Regions from separate parts of the Klebsiella scottii genome, predicted to be linked through region 3. Evidence: predicted binding sites of a transcription regulator. Region 3 holds the regulator's gene; each other region holds the start of a gene.
What was found. Region 3 encodes LexA, which represses DNA repair genes until DNA is damaged. Its sites were predicted from a motif close to TNCTGTATGTACATACAGNA; they were not measured.
Positions count from the first base shown of each region.

Region 1 (3,805 bases), on a different contig from region 3:
GCTGAGAGATGACCCGTATATAAGGGTGGCAAAAGTTGCCAGCGATGCAAGCGGAACGTGATGATTTAAGAGGGAAGAGCCTGCTTTTGCGCCTGAATATCCTGTTCGATCTCGGACCGCACGTCCGCAGGGATTTTCAGCGCTTCGCCCAGGGCGTTGAGGTAGCTGCGCTCCATAAAATGGTCAATATCAATCACCGCACAGCTCAGATAGTAGACTTCCAGCGCTTCCTGCTCGCTGCTGATACCCTGCGCCAGGCGCTGCGGGTCCAGGGGCTGAGTCAATGCGCGATCGATAAGCACCCGCCCCTGCACGTCGATATTAGCCGCGCGCAGCTGCTCTTCGATGCTCGCGCGTTCGTTTTCATCAATATGCCCGTCGCTTTTGGCGGCAAAAACCAGCGCCTGAATCAGCCGCTCGCTGCGGGCATCAGGTTCAGGTGACGACGGAACCTGGCCGGCCGGCTGCGGCGAACCGGCGCGCATTTTCTGCTGATACTTGTTCCACAGCACGCTTCCTGCCACCGCGCCGCCGCCAACCAGCAGCGCGCTGGTGCCGTATTTCGCCAGCAGCTTACGCGACGATTTGCTGGCGACCAGCAGTCCCGCCAGGCCGCCAAGCGCGCCGGGCAGCAGCAGATTTTTACCGCCCGAACGATCGTCAGATGAAGAAGATTGACCCTGCTGACCCAGCAGAGACTGAAGTTGATTAAGCCAGTTAGCCATGATTTCCTCGTTGCACAATAGGCGATGTCATCAGCCTAAACGACGCGATGTCAGGAAATGTTATCAGTGGCTAAAGATGCGCAAATTCCGGGTGGCTCAGGCCGCTTTCGCCTTGCGCGATTTTGGCGCCGCTTTTTCCGCCGCTTTTTCCGCCGCGCCGTCATCCACGCTGTCATCCGCGCTGGCGCTGATGGCGTCATCGCCAGCGTCTGCGGACTGTTGTTCGTTTTCATCCTGCCCGGCGGCGTGCTCTTCCGCTTCCGGGAGTTTTCCGGACTTCATAATGTGATGTAAGGTGTCTTTGCGCTCCGCCAGCCACATCGCCATCTCATCACGCTGGGCTTCATCAAGCGTCAGCGGGCAGTCTACCAGCCAGTCGTTAAGGACTTCGGCAAGATCGAGCATTTTGTCGTAAGCATCGGCCTCTTTTTTGCTGGTAAAAGACATCTTTTCCTCACCTTCGCGAATCACCACATATTTGATTTCAACCGCCATTGTGCAGCACCTTTTTATACTGTATTTATATACAGTATAGCAAATTTAGGGCCAGGACTCAACTCACGCGCATAAAGACAGACGCAAACGTTTTCGTTTATACTACGGCGCATGTTTTTTTACTGCGGAAGAGAGTCATGACTGTATTAGGCACAGCGCTGCGCCCTGCGGCAACGCGAGTTATGCTGTTAGGTTCCGGCGAGCTGGGTAAGGAAGTCGCCATCGAGTGTCAACGTCTGGGCATTGAGACCATCGCCGTCGATCGCTACCCTGACGCGCCAGCCATGCAGGTCGCGCACCGTTCGCATGTCGTCAACATGCTGCACGGAGATGCCCTGCGCGCCATAATTGAGCAAGAAAAACCCGACTTTATCGTGCCGGAAATTGAAGCCATCGCCACCGATACTCTGGTCGAGCTGGAGCTGTGCGGACAAAAAGTCGTTCCCACCGCTCGCGCCGCAAAGCTGACGATGAACCGTGAAGGCATTCGCCGCCTGGCCGCTGAAGAGCTGCAGCTTCCAACCTCGGCCTATCGTTTTGCCGACAGTGAAGCCGCCTTTAACGACGCCGTGAACGAGATTGGCCTGCCGTGTATCGTCAAGCCGGTGATGAGCTCTTCCGGTAAAGGACAAAGCTTTATCCGCCGCCGCGAACAGCTGGCCGACGCGTGGCTTTATGCCCAGCAGGGCGGCCGCGCCGGCGCCGGCCGCGTTATTGTCGAAGGCGTGGTGAACTTCGATTTTGAAATCACCCTGCTCACCGTCAGCGCGGTCGACGGCGTGCACTTCTGCGCCCCGGTCGGCCACCGTCAGGAAGATGGCGACTATCGAGAATCCTGGCAACCTCAGCAGATGAGCGAGCTGGCGCTGGCCCGCGCGCAGGAAATTGCCCGCAACGTGGTGCTGGCGCTCGGCGGTTACGGCCTGTTCGGCGTCGAGCTGTTCGTGTGCGGCGATGAGGTGATTTTTAGCGAAGTCTCGCCGCGTCCGCACGATACCGGAATGGTTACGCTCATTTCGCAGGATCTGTCGGAGTTCGCCCTGCACGTCCGCGCCTTCCTCGGTCTGCCGGTTGGTGCGATTCGCCAGTATGGCCCGGCGGCTTCCGCGGTGATTCTGCCGCAGCTCACCAGCCACAACGTAACCTTCGGCAACCTTCAGGCCGCGGTCGGCGCGGGCCTGCAGGTGCGTCTGTTCGGTAAGCCGGAAATTGACGGTTCCCGTCGTCTGGGCGTCACGCTGGCGGTAGCGGAGAGCGTCGATGAGGCGGTTGCGCGCGCCAAAGCCGCGGCGTCAGCGGTGGTGGTTGAGGGATAAAAAAACCCGGTAGCGTTGTCGCTTACCGGGTCAGAACTGAGGCGCGGAAATTACTTCGCGCCTTCTACCGCTTCACGAGCCAGAGTGGTGATACGGTCGTAATCGCCTGCTTCCAGCGCATCCGCCGGTACCAGCCATGAACCGCCGATACACAGAACGCTGTTCAGCGCCAGGTAGTCGCGGTAGTTAGCCGGAGAGATCCCGCCGGTCGGGCAGAAACGAATATGGGCGAACGGACCGCCAATTGCCTGCAGCGCCTTCACGCCGCCGTTCGCTTCAGCCGGGAAGAATTTAAACTCTTTCAGGCCGTACTGCATGCCCAGCATCAGCTCGGATACGGTGCTGATACCCGGGATCAGTGGAATAGTCCCTTCTTCAGTCGCCGCCTTGAGCAGAGAATCGGTCAGGCCCGGGCTGATAGCGAACTGCGCTCCCGCCTCGGTCACTTCTTTCAGCTGCGCCGCGTTAGTCACGGTGCCGGCGCCGACAATCGCCTCCGGGACTTCTTTGGCGATTGCGCGGATAGCATCCAGCGCGCATTCGGTACGCAGGGTCACTTCCAGTACGCGTACGCCGCCTGCAACCAGCGCTTTTGCCATCGGCACGGCGTGTTCCAGCTTTTTCACCACGATCACCGGGACAACCGGGCCGGAGGTGAGGATTGCTTCTGCAGTTGTTTTCCAGTTTTTCATCAGAGTTTCTCTCTCGCCAGATCTACAAATTGTATGGTCTTAAAAAGTGATGCAGGTTGCGCCCTGTTCGGCTCCGGAGAGTTTCTCACGCAGCGCAGAGAACATTTCACGACCGGTCCCGACTCGCGAACCGCTCAGGTCAGGAATATGCGGCTGCCGCGCAGCCAGTTCAGCATCGTCCACCAGCAGCGTCAGCTCGCCGGTCTGGCCGTTGACGCGGATGATATCGCCATCACGGACTTTCGCCAGCAGCCCGCCGTCGTAAGCTTCAGGCGTGACGTGGATGGCTGACGGGACTTTGCCCGATGCGCCAGAGAGTCGACCATCGGTGACTAGCGCTATTTTGAAACGGCGGTCCAATAATACACCAAGTGGCGGCATAAGTTTATGTAATTCTGGCATGCCGTTCGCTTTTGGCCCCTGATGACGAACCACGACGACGCAATCTTTGTCCAGCATCCCGGCTTCGAAAGCAGGCAGTACGTCGTGCTGGCTTTCAAAAATAACCGCCGGCGCTTCGATAACCTGATTTTCCACCGGCACCGCCGAGGTTTTCATGACCGCACGGCCAAGGTTG
Region 1 covers NZ_JARXNI010000020.1:826,988-830,792, reverse strand. Annotated here, with positions in the region: gene QFI97_RS11515 (tellurite resistance TerB family protein) at 66-725, opposite strand; gene QFI97_RS11510 (YebG family protein) at 822-1,220, opposite strand; gene purT (formate-dependent phosphoribosylglycinamide formyltransferase) at 1,358-2,536, shown strand; gene QFI97_RS11500 (bifunctional 4-hydroxy-2-oxoglutarate aldolase/2-dehydro-3-deoxy-phosphogluconate aldolase) at 2,587-3,228, opposite strand; gene edd (phosphogluconate dehydratase) at 3,268-3,805, opposite strand, start outside.
Region 1: QFI97_RS11510 (YebG family protein) is a predicted target of LexA. The motif match lies at 1,238-1,257, and genes of this name have one in related genera.

Region 2 (3,805 bases), on a different contig from region 3:
AAAGCTCATATTTACGGTACGAATATCGACGTTGCCATACAGGGTCAGTCCCTTCTGCTGGCTGCTTTGATACCACCACCAGCCGCCGCCTGTAGCAACGATCAGCAGCAGCACCACCAGGACGACGATGACCGGTTTTTTCATGATCCCAAACTCCTTTGCGATAACCCTTGCAGGACGAAATCGATATGGCAGGTAATAACCTGATAAATTTGCTCGGTTTTTTCGGTATCAAACTGCGCCCATCCGGTGCGCAGCAAAATGGTCTCTCGCCCGAGGCGAAAGGCGAGGATCTCCCCCAGCAGCGCGTGGGTATGCAGGACCATCCGCGTGTCGTCCGCCTCAAGCCCGGTAAAGGCGGCGATTAAGCGCGTCAGGTAGCAGTGCAGCGGAGCGATAACCTGGTCATGGATTAACTGGTACGCCGGGGTAGGCGACAGCTGCTCCCGGGAGATAAATTTGCTCAGGTTTACCGTGTCATCCTGGGTCAGCAGCAGGATCATATTGCGGCAGGCGCGCAGGATCAGCGTCCGCAGGGCCTCTTTATCCGGGTGCGGTTCGGCAAGCAGCCGCTCCGCCGCTTCGGCGTGAGGGCGGAAATTATGGCCAATAAAATCGGCTATCCACTGCGCGCAGGCGAGATAGAGATCGTCTTTTGAGCCGAAGTAGTAGGGGATAGCGGCGATGTTTTGCCCGGCCAGGGCGGCAATATCGCGGGTGGTGGCATGCAGGCCATATTCGCCAAACTGGGCGATAGCCGCGGTAATCAACTGGCTTTTTGCCTGTTCGCCTTTGCTGGTTGCGGGAGTGGTATTCATCGCACCTGAAAAAATTAATCAATCGATTGATTAAGAATATGACCAATTCGCGGAACTGTCCAGAATAGTGAATACTCTATTTATCGTCGAAGAGAGTATCTTGATTTCGCAGAAAAACCCCAAGGGGATATTTTATGCGATACGTCACAAAACCTGCTAGACTGCGCCCCTTCATGGCATTGTGGTTTTTGCCATCTCTTTCGCAATAATCTCCCTGAAAACTACGCCTGTAAAAGGCCGGGGCGGTTTGGAGTTGTTATGTCTTTTGATTCCCTTGGCCTGAATCCTGAAATCCTGCGTGCTGTCGCCGAACAGGGTTATGTTGAGCCAACCCCCATTCAGCAGCAGGCGATCCCTGCGGTGTTGCAGGGGCGCGATCTGATGGCCAGCGCCCAGACCGGCACCGGCAAAACGGCGGGCTTCACCCTGCCGCTGCTTCAGCATCTGATCCAGCAAGAACCGCACGCTAAGGGCCGTCGCCCGGTGCGCGCGCTGATCCTTACCCCAACGCGTGAGCTGGCTGCCCAGATTGGCGAAAACGTCCGTGATTACAGCAAGTATCTGAACGTTCGCTCGCTGGTGGTTTTCGGTGGCGTGAGCATTAACCCGCAGATGATGAAACTGCGCAGCGGCGTCGATATCCTGGTGGCAACGCCGGGTCGCCTGCTGGATCTGGAACACCAGAATGCCGTCAGCCTGGATAAGGTCGAAGTGCTGGTGCTGGATGAAGCCGACCGCATGCTGGATATGGGCTTTATCCATGATATTCGCCGCGTGCTGTCGAAGCTGCCGGCGAAGCGCCAGAACCTGCTGTTCTCGGCAACCTTCTCCGACGAGATTAAATCGCTGGCGGAAAAGCTGCTGCATAACCCGCTGGAAATCGAAGTCGCCCGTCGCAACACGGCTTCCGAGCAGGTAAGCCAGTACGTGCATTTTGTCGATAAGAAGCGCAAGCGCGAACTGCTGTCGCAGATGATCGGCGAAGGCAACTGGCAGCAGGTGCTGGTCTTTACCCGTACCAAGCATGGCGCCAACCACCTGGCGGAGCAGCTGAACAAAGACGGCATTCGCAGCGCCGCTATCCACGGCAACAAAAGCCAGGGCGCGCGTACTCGCGCATTAGCTGATTTTAAATCCGGCGGCATTCGCGTGCTGGTAGCGACCGACATCGCCGCGCGCGGCCTTGATATTGAAGAGCTGCCGCACGTGGTGAACTACGAGCTGCCGAACGTGCCGGAAGATTATGTCCACCGTATTGGCCGTACCGGCCGCGCCGCCGCTACCGGCGAAGCGCTGTCGCTGGTCTGCGTTGATGAGCATAAGCTGCTGCACGACATCGAGCGTCTGCTGAAAAAAGAGATCCCACGCATTAGCGTTGCCGGCTATGAGCCGGATCCGTCCATCAGAGCGGAGCCGATTCAGAACGGTCGCCAGCAGCGCAGCGGCGGTGGCGGCGGTCGCGGTCAGGGCCAGGGACGCGGCGGCCAGAGTCAGGGTCGCGGCGGTCAGAGCCAGGGTCGTGGTCAGCAGTCTTCACCGCGCCGCAGCGACGGTGACGCGCCGAAAGCGCGTACTCAGGACGGCAAACCGCAGCGTCGTCGCTCGCGTAAGCCGGCGGCCGCTGAGTAACAGCACTTCCGCAAACCTGCTATCCCTGCGGCAGCCCGGCGCTGCCCGAGGGTATCGGTTTGCCTCTCCGGGCGGGTCTCCCTGCCCGGAACTCCCCCGCCTGATGCTAAACCTCGAGCACGATCCCCGTTTGCTCAGAAAGAAATTCCTCCAGCCAGGCAAAAAGTGTCACAATAGTGGCTGTTTATACAGTATTCAGGTTTTCTCATGGCTTTGACCACTGCGCTAAAAACGCAAATCGCCGCCTGGTATAAGGCGCTCCAGGAACAGATTCCTGACTTTATTCCCCGTACTCCGCAGCGGCAGATGATTGCTGACGTGGCGAAAACGCTCGCCGGGGAAGAGGGAAGGCACCTGGCGATTGAGGCGCCGACCGGCGTCGGGAAAACCCTGTCGTACCTGATCCCCGGTATCGCCATCGCCCGCGAAGAGCAAAAAACGCTGGTGGTCAGCACCGCCAACGTTGCGCTGCAGGACCAGATCTTCAGCAAAGACCTGCCGCTGCTGCGTAAAATTATTCCCGACCTGCGCTTCACCGCCGCCTTTGGCCGCGGGCGCTACGTTTGCCCGCGTAACCTCAACGCGATGGCCAGCACAGAGCCAACGCAGCAGGACCTGCTGGCGTTTCTTGACGACGATCTCACGCCGAATAATCAGGCGGAGCAGAAGCTGTGCGCCACGCTGAAGACCGATCTTGATAGCTATAAATGGGACGGCCTGCGCGATCATAGCGACAAGGCCATCGATGACGCGCTGTGGGGCCGTCTGAGCACCGATAAGGCAAGCTGCCTGAACCGCAACTGCCACTACTATCGCGAATGTCCGTTCTTCGTCGCCCGGCGTGAGATTCAGGAGGCCGAAGTGGTGGTGGCAAACCACGCGCTGGTGATGGCGGCGATGGAGAGCGAAGCGGTGCTGCCGGAGCCGAAAAATCTGCTGCTGGTGCTTGATGAGGGCCACCACCTGCCCGACGTCGCCCGGGATGCGCTGGAGATGAGCGCCGAAATTACCGCCCCCTGGTATCGGCTACAGCTCGATCTTTTCACCCGCCTGGTGGCGACCTGCATGGAGCAGTTTCGCCCCAAAACGACGCCGCCGCTGGCGAACCCCGAGCGCCTGAATGCCCACTGCGAGGAGCTGTCCGAGCTTATCTCTTCGCTGAATAATATTTTGAATCTGTATATGCCCGCCGCTCAGGAAGCCGAACACCGTTTCCCGATGGGGGAGCTGCCGCAGGAGGTGATGGATATCTGCCAGCGGCTGGCCAAACTGACCGAGACGCTGCGCGGCCTGGCGGAGCTGTTTCTTAACGATCTCAGCGAAAAAACCGGCAGCCATGACGTGGTTCGCCTGCACCG
Region 2 covers NZ_JARXNI010000020.1:2,594,603-2,598,407, reverse strand. Annotated here, with positions in the region: gene hlyD (secretion protein HlyD) at 1-144, opposite strand, end outside; gene cecR (transcriptional regulator CecR) at 141-818, opposite strand; gene rhlE (ATP-dependent RNA helicase RhlE) at 1,077-2,447, shown strand; gene dinG (ATP-dependent DNA helicase DinG) at 2,655-3,805, shown strand, end outside.
Region 2: dinG (ATP-dependent DNA helicase DinG) is a predicted target of LexA. The motif match lies at 2,622-2,641, and genes of this name have one in related genera.

Region 3 (3,805 bases):
GAAGTGTTGCGCCTGATGAGTCTACAGCAGGGGGCGATCAGCGCCTACGATTTGCTCGATCTCCTGCGCGGTAAAGAGCCGCAGGCTAAGCCTCCGACGGTCTACCGGGCGCTGGAGTTTCTGCTTGAGCAGGGCTTCGTGCACAAGGTGGAATCAACCAACAGCTACGTGCTGTGTCACCTGTTCGATCAGCCAACCCATAGTTCAGCGATGTTTATCTGCGATCGCTGCGGGGTGGTTAAAGAAGAGTGCGCGGAAGGCGTAGAGGACATCATGCATACGCTGGCGGCCAAAATGGGCTTCGCCCTGCGCCATAACGTGATCGAAGCGCACGGCCTGTGCGCGGGCTGCGTCGAGGTAGAGGCCTGCAACACGCCGGGGCACTGCCACCATGACCACACCATCCAGACTAAAAAGAAAGCCCGCTGAGGCGTTGGCCGCAGCGGGAATCAGGGATTTTTAGTACATCCTTGTACCGTTCAGGCAGGCAATAACAAAGGGTTAACGCTCTACATCTCGTCGCTACCAGCGATGGTCATTTTTGGTTTCCCAGTCAGACACTTCTTTTTCTGCCTGATCTTTAGCGTAGCCGTAACGCTCCTGGATTTTACCGACCAGCTGGTCGCGCTTACCCTCGATGACGGTCATATCATCGTCGGTAAGCTTGCCCCATTGCTCTTTCGCTTTACCTTTTAACTGTTTCCAGTTACCGCCGATTTCGTCTTTATTCATGATTCAGTCCTCATCGTTCGGTGAGTTAACAGCCCGCTGTGTGCCGGACATATGATTAACTATAGATGAGAATTCTGTGTTAATTTTATTATTCGGAATCTTTAACCATTTTCACACCAAAAGACGTTATGAAAACCAGGTGCCGCGCCGCCAGTGCCGTCGCCAGATCAGCGCCAGCGACAGACCTCGCAGCGCCAGGAATACCGTCAGCGCCAGCCACAGGCCGTGGTTACCGAGCACCGGCAGCGTCAGCAGGGTTACGGCAAAGCCCACGGCGGCCACCGCCATGCTGTTGCGCATTTCGCTGCCGCGCGTCGCGCCGATAAACATGCCGTCCAGCAGATAACACCAGACGCCGACCACCGGCAAAATCATCTGCCACAGCAGATAGCGGTCGGCGAGCTGCTGGAGCGAGGGTATCGAGGTCAGCAGAGCGATAATCTGCTCTCCCGCCACGCTGTAGATCAGCGCAAAAGCCAGCGCGACCATGCCTGACTGCCGACAGGCCGCACGCCACACCTCCAGCAGCTTGCTGCCATCGCGCGCGCCGTAGGCCTGCCCGGAGTGGGCCTCCACGGCATAGGCAAAGCCGTCCAACGCATAGGCGGTGAAGGTTAGCATGGTCATCAGAATGGCGTTCACCGCCACGATATCGCCCCCCAGACGCGCGCCGAAAACGGTCACCGCGCCAAAGCAGAGCTGCAGCAGCAGCGAACGCAGCATGATGTCGCGGTTGAGGGCCAGCAGCCGCCGGAGATCGCCGCGCCAGGCGCCCTTCAGCATAGAGAATGACACGCCCCGCAGCGTCAGCACGCGTTTCGCCATCAGCAGGCCAATGATAAAGGTGGCATATTCGGCGGTCACCGTCGCCAGCGCCGCGCCCTGCACGTTCATGTGCAGCCCCATCACCAGCCACAGATCGAGGACAATATTCAGCAGGTTGCCGACAATCAGCAGGATCACCGGCGCACGGGCATACTGGACGCCCAGCAGCCAGCCCAGCAGCACCAGGTTAGCTAACGATGCCGGGGCGCTCAGCCAGCGGATCTCCAGGAAACGCCGGGCCTGTTCCAGCACCGCTTCGCTGCCGCCGACGATATGCAGCGCCAGGTTAATGAGCGGCATACGAAACAGAACGATCAGCAGACCGGCGGCCAGCGCCAGCCCAAGCGGCTGCACCAGCGCTCGCGCCAGGCGCACGGGGTCCTTTGCGCCAAACGCCTGCGCCGTCAGGCCGGTGGTACTCATTCGCAGAAAGAGCAGCAGCATGAACAGGAAGCTGGTAGCCGTAGCCCCGACCGCCACGCCGCCCAGGTAAACCGGGCTATCAAGATGGCCGATAACCGCAGTATCCACCAGGCCCAGCAGCGGGACGGTGATATTGGAGAAAATCATCGGTAGCGCCAGGCGCCACAGGGCCTTATCAGCGGCATTAAAAAGCATGAGGGAAAGCCTGAGCGAGGAGAGACAGCGCAGCATCATGCATCAGACGATGCTGCGTTAAGAGAAGGCGCTTACAGCCACTCGCCGTTGCGGATTACGCCGACGGCCAGACCTTCAATGGTAAAGTTTTGCTCGCGTAGGTTCACTACGATTGGTGAAAACTCGCTATTTTCCGGCAGCAGTTCGACGACGTTACCCTGCCTTTTAAGGCGTTTAACCGTCACTTCTTCATCGATACGTGCGACCACAACCTGCCCGTTACGCACATCCTGCGTTTTGTGTACCGCCAGCAGATCGCCGTCCAGAATACCAATGTCTTTCATCGACATTCCGCTGACGCGCAGCAGGAAGTCGGCGCTCGGCTTGAACATTGCCGGATCGACCTGGAAGTGGCCTTCGATGTGCTGCTGCGCCAGCAGCGGCTCACCGGCAGCCACGCGGCCAATCAGCGGCAGGCCGGGCTCTTCTTCAGTCAGCAGACGAATACCGCGAGAGGCACCGGAAATGATCTCGATTGCGCCTTTACGCGCCAGCGCTTTCAGGTGTTCTTCCGCCGCGTTTGGGGAACGGAACCCCAAGCGCTGAGCAATTTCCGCACGCGTCGGCGGCATGCCAGTCTGGCTGATATGATCTCTGATGAGATCAAACACCTCTTGCTGCCTGGTCGTTAACGCTTTCATTCCGCCCCCTGGGTGTATATACAGTTATGCTGTGAGTATATACAGCTAACGGTGATTTTGGAATCAAATTTCACACAAAAATCAGGAGATTCTTTTCGTTTGCCGCGCGCTGCGGCCAGCTAACGCAGGGGGATTGCGGCGGAGCGTTTCTGCTCCACACGACGCAAAACAGGCCGCGTGGAGGGAGGTTGATCGGCCTCCAGCCCGCGGACGCCAAACCAAATAGTCTGATGCTACAGACCCTTAGCGATAGTGCGCCCACAGCAGCGTAACCCAGACGATCAGCGCAATGACGATCGCCAGAAATACCGCCGCAGAGCCCATATCCTTCGCGCGTCCGGAAAGCTCATGGTGGTCGGAGCCAATCCGGTCCACCACCGCCTCAATCGCGCTATTAAGAATTTCGACTATCATCACTATCAGGACCGAGCCTATCAGCAGCACGCGCGTAATGGCGTCAACATCCAACCAGCAGGCGATCGCAATGGCAATAACGGTGGCAATACCTTCCTGACGAAAGGCGGCCTCATTTATCCATGCCGCACGAAAACCTTTCCAGGAATACCCTGCCGCTTTAATGATTCGGGTTAACCCGGTGGTATTATTGGCCATCAAAAGAACCTTTTTATGTAAATGACGTCAATGAGTGTACGCGTTTGCCGCGTGGCAACGGAAATTTTGCGCACTTTCTGTTATTCTTGCCGCGCATTTGCATGATTAACCAGAGGCTTCACATCGTTTATGTCCGGCTGGCAACGAATTTACTATAAATTACTGAATTTACCATTACGGCTGCTGGTAAAAAGCAAGTCTATTCCCGCAGAGCCTGCTCAGGAATTAGGGCTGGATACCTCGCGTCCGATTATGTACGTTCTGCCCTATAACTCGAAGGCAGACCTGCTGACGCTGCGCGCGCAGTGCCTGGAGCACGATTTACCCGATCCGCTCGA
Region 3 covers NZ_JARXNI010000018.1:344,205-348,009, forward strand. Annotated here, with positions in the region: gene zur (zinc uptake transcriptional repressor Zur) at 1-429, shown strand, start outside; gene QFI97_RS03510 (CsbD family protein) at 523-732, opposite strand; gene dinF (MATE family efflux transporter DinF) at 859-2,175, opposite strand; gene lexA (transcriptional repressor LexA) at 2,247-2,855, opposite strand; gene QFI97_RS03525 (diacylglycerol kinase) at 3,099-3,467, opposite strand; gene plsB (glycerol-3-phosphate 1-O-acyltransferase PlsB) at 3,597-3,805, shown strand, end outside.

Region 4 (3,805 bases), on a different contig from region 3:
CCGCAACCGTCAGCGTCCCTTGCGGAATTTGCCTGAACAGCTCAGCGAGCAACGCGCCGGCAATCCCCTGACGGGAGCGTTCGGGAGCGACAAACAGGAGATCGATATAGCTGCCGATGGCGCTAATAAAGCCGACCGGCTGCCGCTCGATCGCCGCCACCAGCACCCGGGAGTCGCGCATTTTTTGCCGCCAGCGGGCCTCATCGACCTGCGCCCAGGCGGCAATTTGCGGCGCCGAATAGTCGCCGCTGGCGCTCTCCTGAATCGCGCGCATGAAGATGGCGCACAGCGCGGAAAAATCGTCATCCTGGTAATGTCTTATCTGCAGCATAGCTATAATCCCAGAACCAGCTGCCGCTCCAGCTGAGGGTCGAGTAACGTAACGTGCAGCCCCACCAGCCGCACCCCGCGGCCGCCGCGCCGCTCATGCCAGGCTTTGTAGGCCGTGGCGAGCAAATCATCTTTATTCAGGCGCGGCCAGACGTGCTCCTGCGTGGTCAGCTGAAAATCATTAAACTTGAGCTTTACTCCCTGGCGGGCAATCAGCAGATCCGGTTTAACCTTGATCAGCCGCCGCTCCAGCTCCTGGTAGAGGCTTTCAATAATCGCCTCACAGTCGCCCCACTGGTGAATATCCTCCACCAGCGTACGCTCGACGCCAACCGATTTACGCTGCCGCGTATTGTTGATTTCCCGCTCGTCGATGCCCTGGCTTCTCTCCCACAGGATCCGGCCAAATTTGCCAAAGCGCTTGAGCAGCATCGCCAGATCGCTTTTCTGCACATCTTCGCAGGTGCGCAGCCCCATATTTTCCAGCTTTGCCGCGGAGACTTTCCCCACGCCGGGTATTTTCGCCAGCGGCAGGGTTCTGACGAATTCTGCGACCTGATGCGGCGCAATCACAAACTGGCCGTTGGGTTTATTCAGATCGGAGGCGATTTTGGCGAGAAATTTCACCGGAGCGATGCCGGCGGAGGCGGTCAGCTGCAGCTCACGCTGAATGGTCTGGCGGATCTCCTCCGCCATCAGCGTCGCCGAGCCCTGGCAGTGGACGCTGTCGCTGACGTCAAGAAACGCCTCATCGAGCGAGAGAGGTTCGATCAGCGAGGTGTAGCGCGAGAAAATTTCCCGGATATGGGCCGACGCCTCTTTATAGGCGTCAAAGCGACCCGGAAGCAGCGTCAGATGCGGGCAAAGCTTAAGCGCCATCGCCGTTGGCATTGCGCTGCGCACGCCAAACTTACGCGCCGGATAGTTGGCGGTACTGATGACGCCCCGCTGTACCCGGCTGCCGCCGATCGCGATGGGAATATCCCGCAACGCCGGGTTATCGCGCATTTCGACCGCGGCAAAGAAGCAGTCCATATCAACATGGATGATTTTGCGCATAGCTAGCCCTCACTGACCACTGGACAAGTATACAGCATAATTCTGTTCAATGAGAAGAAAGGGGAGCCAAAATGCGCCGTCGCTGAACCCCGGCGTCGCTGAGTGCGGCCGGGGCGTTTATCAGGCTAGTCAGAAGTGATTACAGGATCCGGTCCTGCTGCCGCTGCGCTGCGCGCGCCAGGCGTTTTTTCCGCGCATCGCACGGTTCCGGACAGTCGCAGACCTTTTCCAGACCCAGCGAGGCGATCCCGCCGCAGCTCCCCTGCAGGCTTTTGCGCTTCACCAGATAACCCACCGACATCCCCAGAATAACCAGGGCGAAAATCACAAAGGTCGCGAGAAACAGGGTCCACATCGATCAACCTCCAAAGTCATCCAGCATGATGTTTTCATCCTCAACGCCGAGATCTTTCAGCATCTTAATGACTGCCGCATTCATCACCGGCGGCCCGCACATATAAAACTCGCACTCCTCCGGTGCCGGATGATCGCGCAGGTAGTTCTCATATAGCACGTTGTGGATGAAGCCGGTGTGACCATTCCAGCTATCTTCCGGCAGCGGATCGGACAGCGCCACATGGAAGGTAAAGTTAGGATTTTCCCGCGCCAGCTGTTCAAATTCATCGTCGTAGAACATTTCGCGCAGTGAGCGCGCGCCATACCAGAAGCTGATTTTACGCCCGCTGTGCAGCCGCTTGAGCTGGTCGAAAATATGCGAACGCATCGGCGCCATGCCGGCCCCGCCGCCGATAAAGACCATTTCTGCATCGGTATCTTTGGCAAAAAATTCGCCGAACGGCCCGGAAATCGTCACCTCATCACCGGCTTTCAGCGACCAGATATAGGAAGACATAATGCCCGGCGGAGCGTCCGGCACCTTCGGCGGCGGCGTGGCAATACGCACGTTGAGCATGATAATGCCCTTCTCGTCCGGGTAGTTAGCCATCGAGTATGCGCGCAGGGTCGGCTCTTTTACCTCGGAGACGTAGCGGAACAGGTTAAACTTATCCCAGTCGGCGCGGTACTCGTCCGGCACGTCGAAGTCAGCATACGCCACCTTGTGCGACGGACACTCGATCTGGATATATCCCCCGGCGCGGAACGGCACAACTTCGCCGTCCGGCACGCGCAGCTTCAGCTCTTTGATAAACGTCGCTTTGTTATCATTGGAGATTACTTCGCATTGCCATTTTTTGACCCCGAAGATCTCTTCCGGCAGCTCGATCTTCATGTTTTGCTTCACCGCGACCTGACAGGCCAGCCGGCAGCCCTCTTTCGCCTCACGTTTGGTGATATGGGAAAGCTCGGTCGGCAGGATATCGCCGCCGCCCTCTTTCACCGTCACCCGACACTGGCCGCAGGAACCGCCGCCGCCGCAGGCGGAGGAGACAAAGATTCCGTTGCTGGACAGCGTATTCAGCAGCTTATCGCCCGCCGATGTGCGGATCTGTTTATCCGCTTCGTTATTGATTTCAATAACCACATCACCGGCGTTGACCAGCTTCGAACGCGCCGCCAGAATCAATCCTGACAGCACCAGCACGATCAGCGTAAACATAACGACGCCAAGAATAATTTCCATACTTTCCGCCCTTATAGCTGCACACCGGAGAATGACATAAAGCCCAGCGCCATCAGACCCGTGGTAATAAAGGTGATCCCTAACCCGCGCAGGCCGGCGGGCACGTTGGCATATTTCATTCTTTCCCGAATGCCCGCCAGGGCGACAATCGCCAGCGTCCAGCCGATACCGGAACCGAAGCCATAAACAATGGATTCCGGGAAGTTGTAGTCACGCTGCACCATGAAGGAGACGCCGCCAAAAATCGCACAGTGCACGGCAATCAGCGGCAGGAAGATCCCCAGCGCGTGGTATAACGCCGGGAAATACTTATCGAGGATCATCTCAAGGATCTGCACCAGCGCGGCGATCACGCCGATAAAGGTAATAAAGTTGAGAAAACTTAAATCGACGCCCTCCGCCAGCGCCCCGTCACGCAGAACCAGGTTATAGATCAGGTTATTGATCGGTACCGCCAGCCCAAGCACGATGGTGACCGTCAGGCCGAGACCAAAGGCGGTGGAAACCTTTTTCGACACCGCCAGGAAGGTACACATCCCGAGGAAGAAGGCCAGCGCCATGTTCTCTACGAATACGGCGCGGACAAACAGGCTGATATAGTGAGCCGTCATCGTTTACTCCTTTTCCTGCTGTTCCGGCTTCCAGCTGCGCAGCGCCCAAATCAGCAAACCGATAATAAAGAAGGCGCTCGGCGCCAGCAGGAACAGGCCGTTCGGCTGATACCAGCCGCCGTTCTGCACCGTCTCCAGCACGGTGACGCCGAACAGCTTGCCGCTGCCGATAAGCTCGCGCAGGAAGCCGACCACGATCAGAATGGCGCCATAGCCCAGTCCG
Region 4 covers NZ_JARXNI010000020.1:3,305,646-3,309,450, forward strand. Annotated here, with positions in the region: gene QFI97_RS23230 (GNAT family N-acetyltransferase) at 1-328, opposite strand, end outside; gene dinB (DNA polymerase IV) at 334-1,389, opposite strand; gene nqrM ((Na+)-NQR maturation NqrM) at 1,529-1,744, opposite strand; gene nqrF (NADH:ubiquinone reductase (Na(+)-transporting) subunit F) at 1,748-2,971, opposite strand; gene nqrE (NADH:ubiquinone reductase (Na(+)-transporting) subunit E) at 2,983-3,582, opposite strand; gene QFI97_RS23255 (NADH:ubiquinone reductase (Na(+)-transporting) subunit D) at 3,586-3,805, opposite strand, start outside.
Region 4: dinB (DNA polymerase IV) is a predicted target of LexA. The motif match lies at 1,407-1,426, and genes of this name have one in related genera.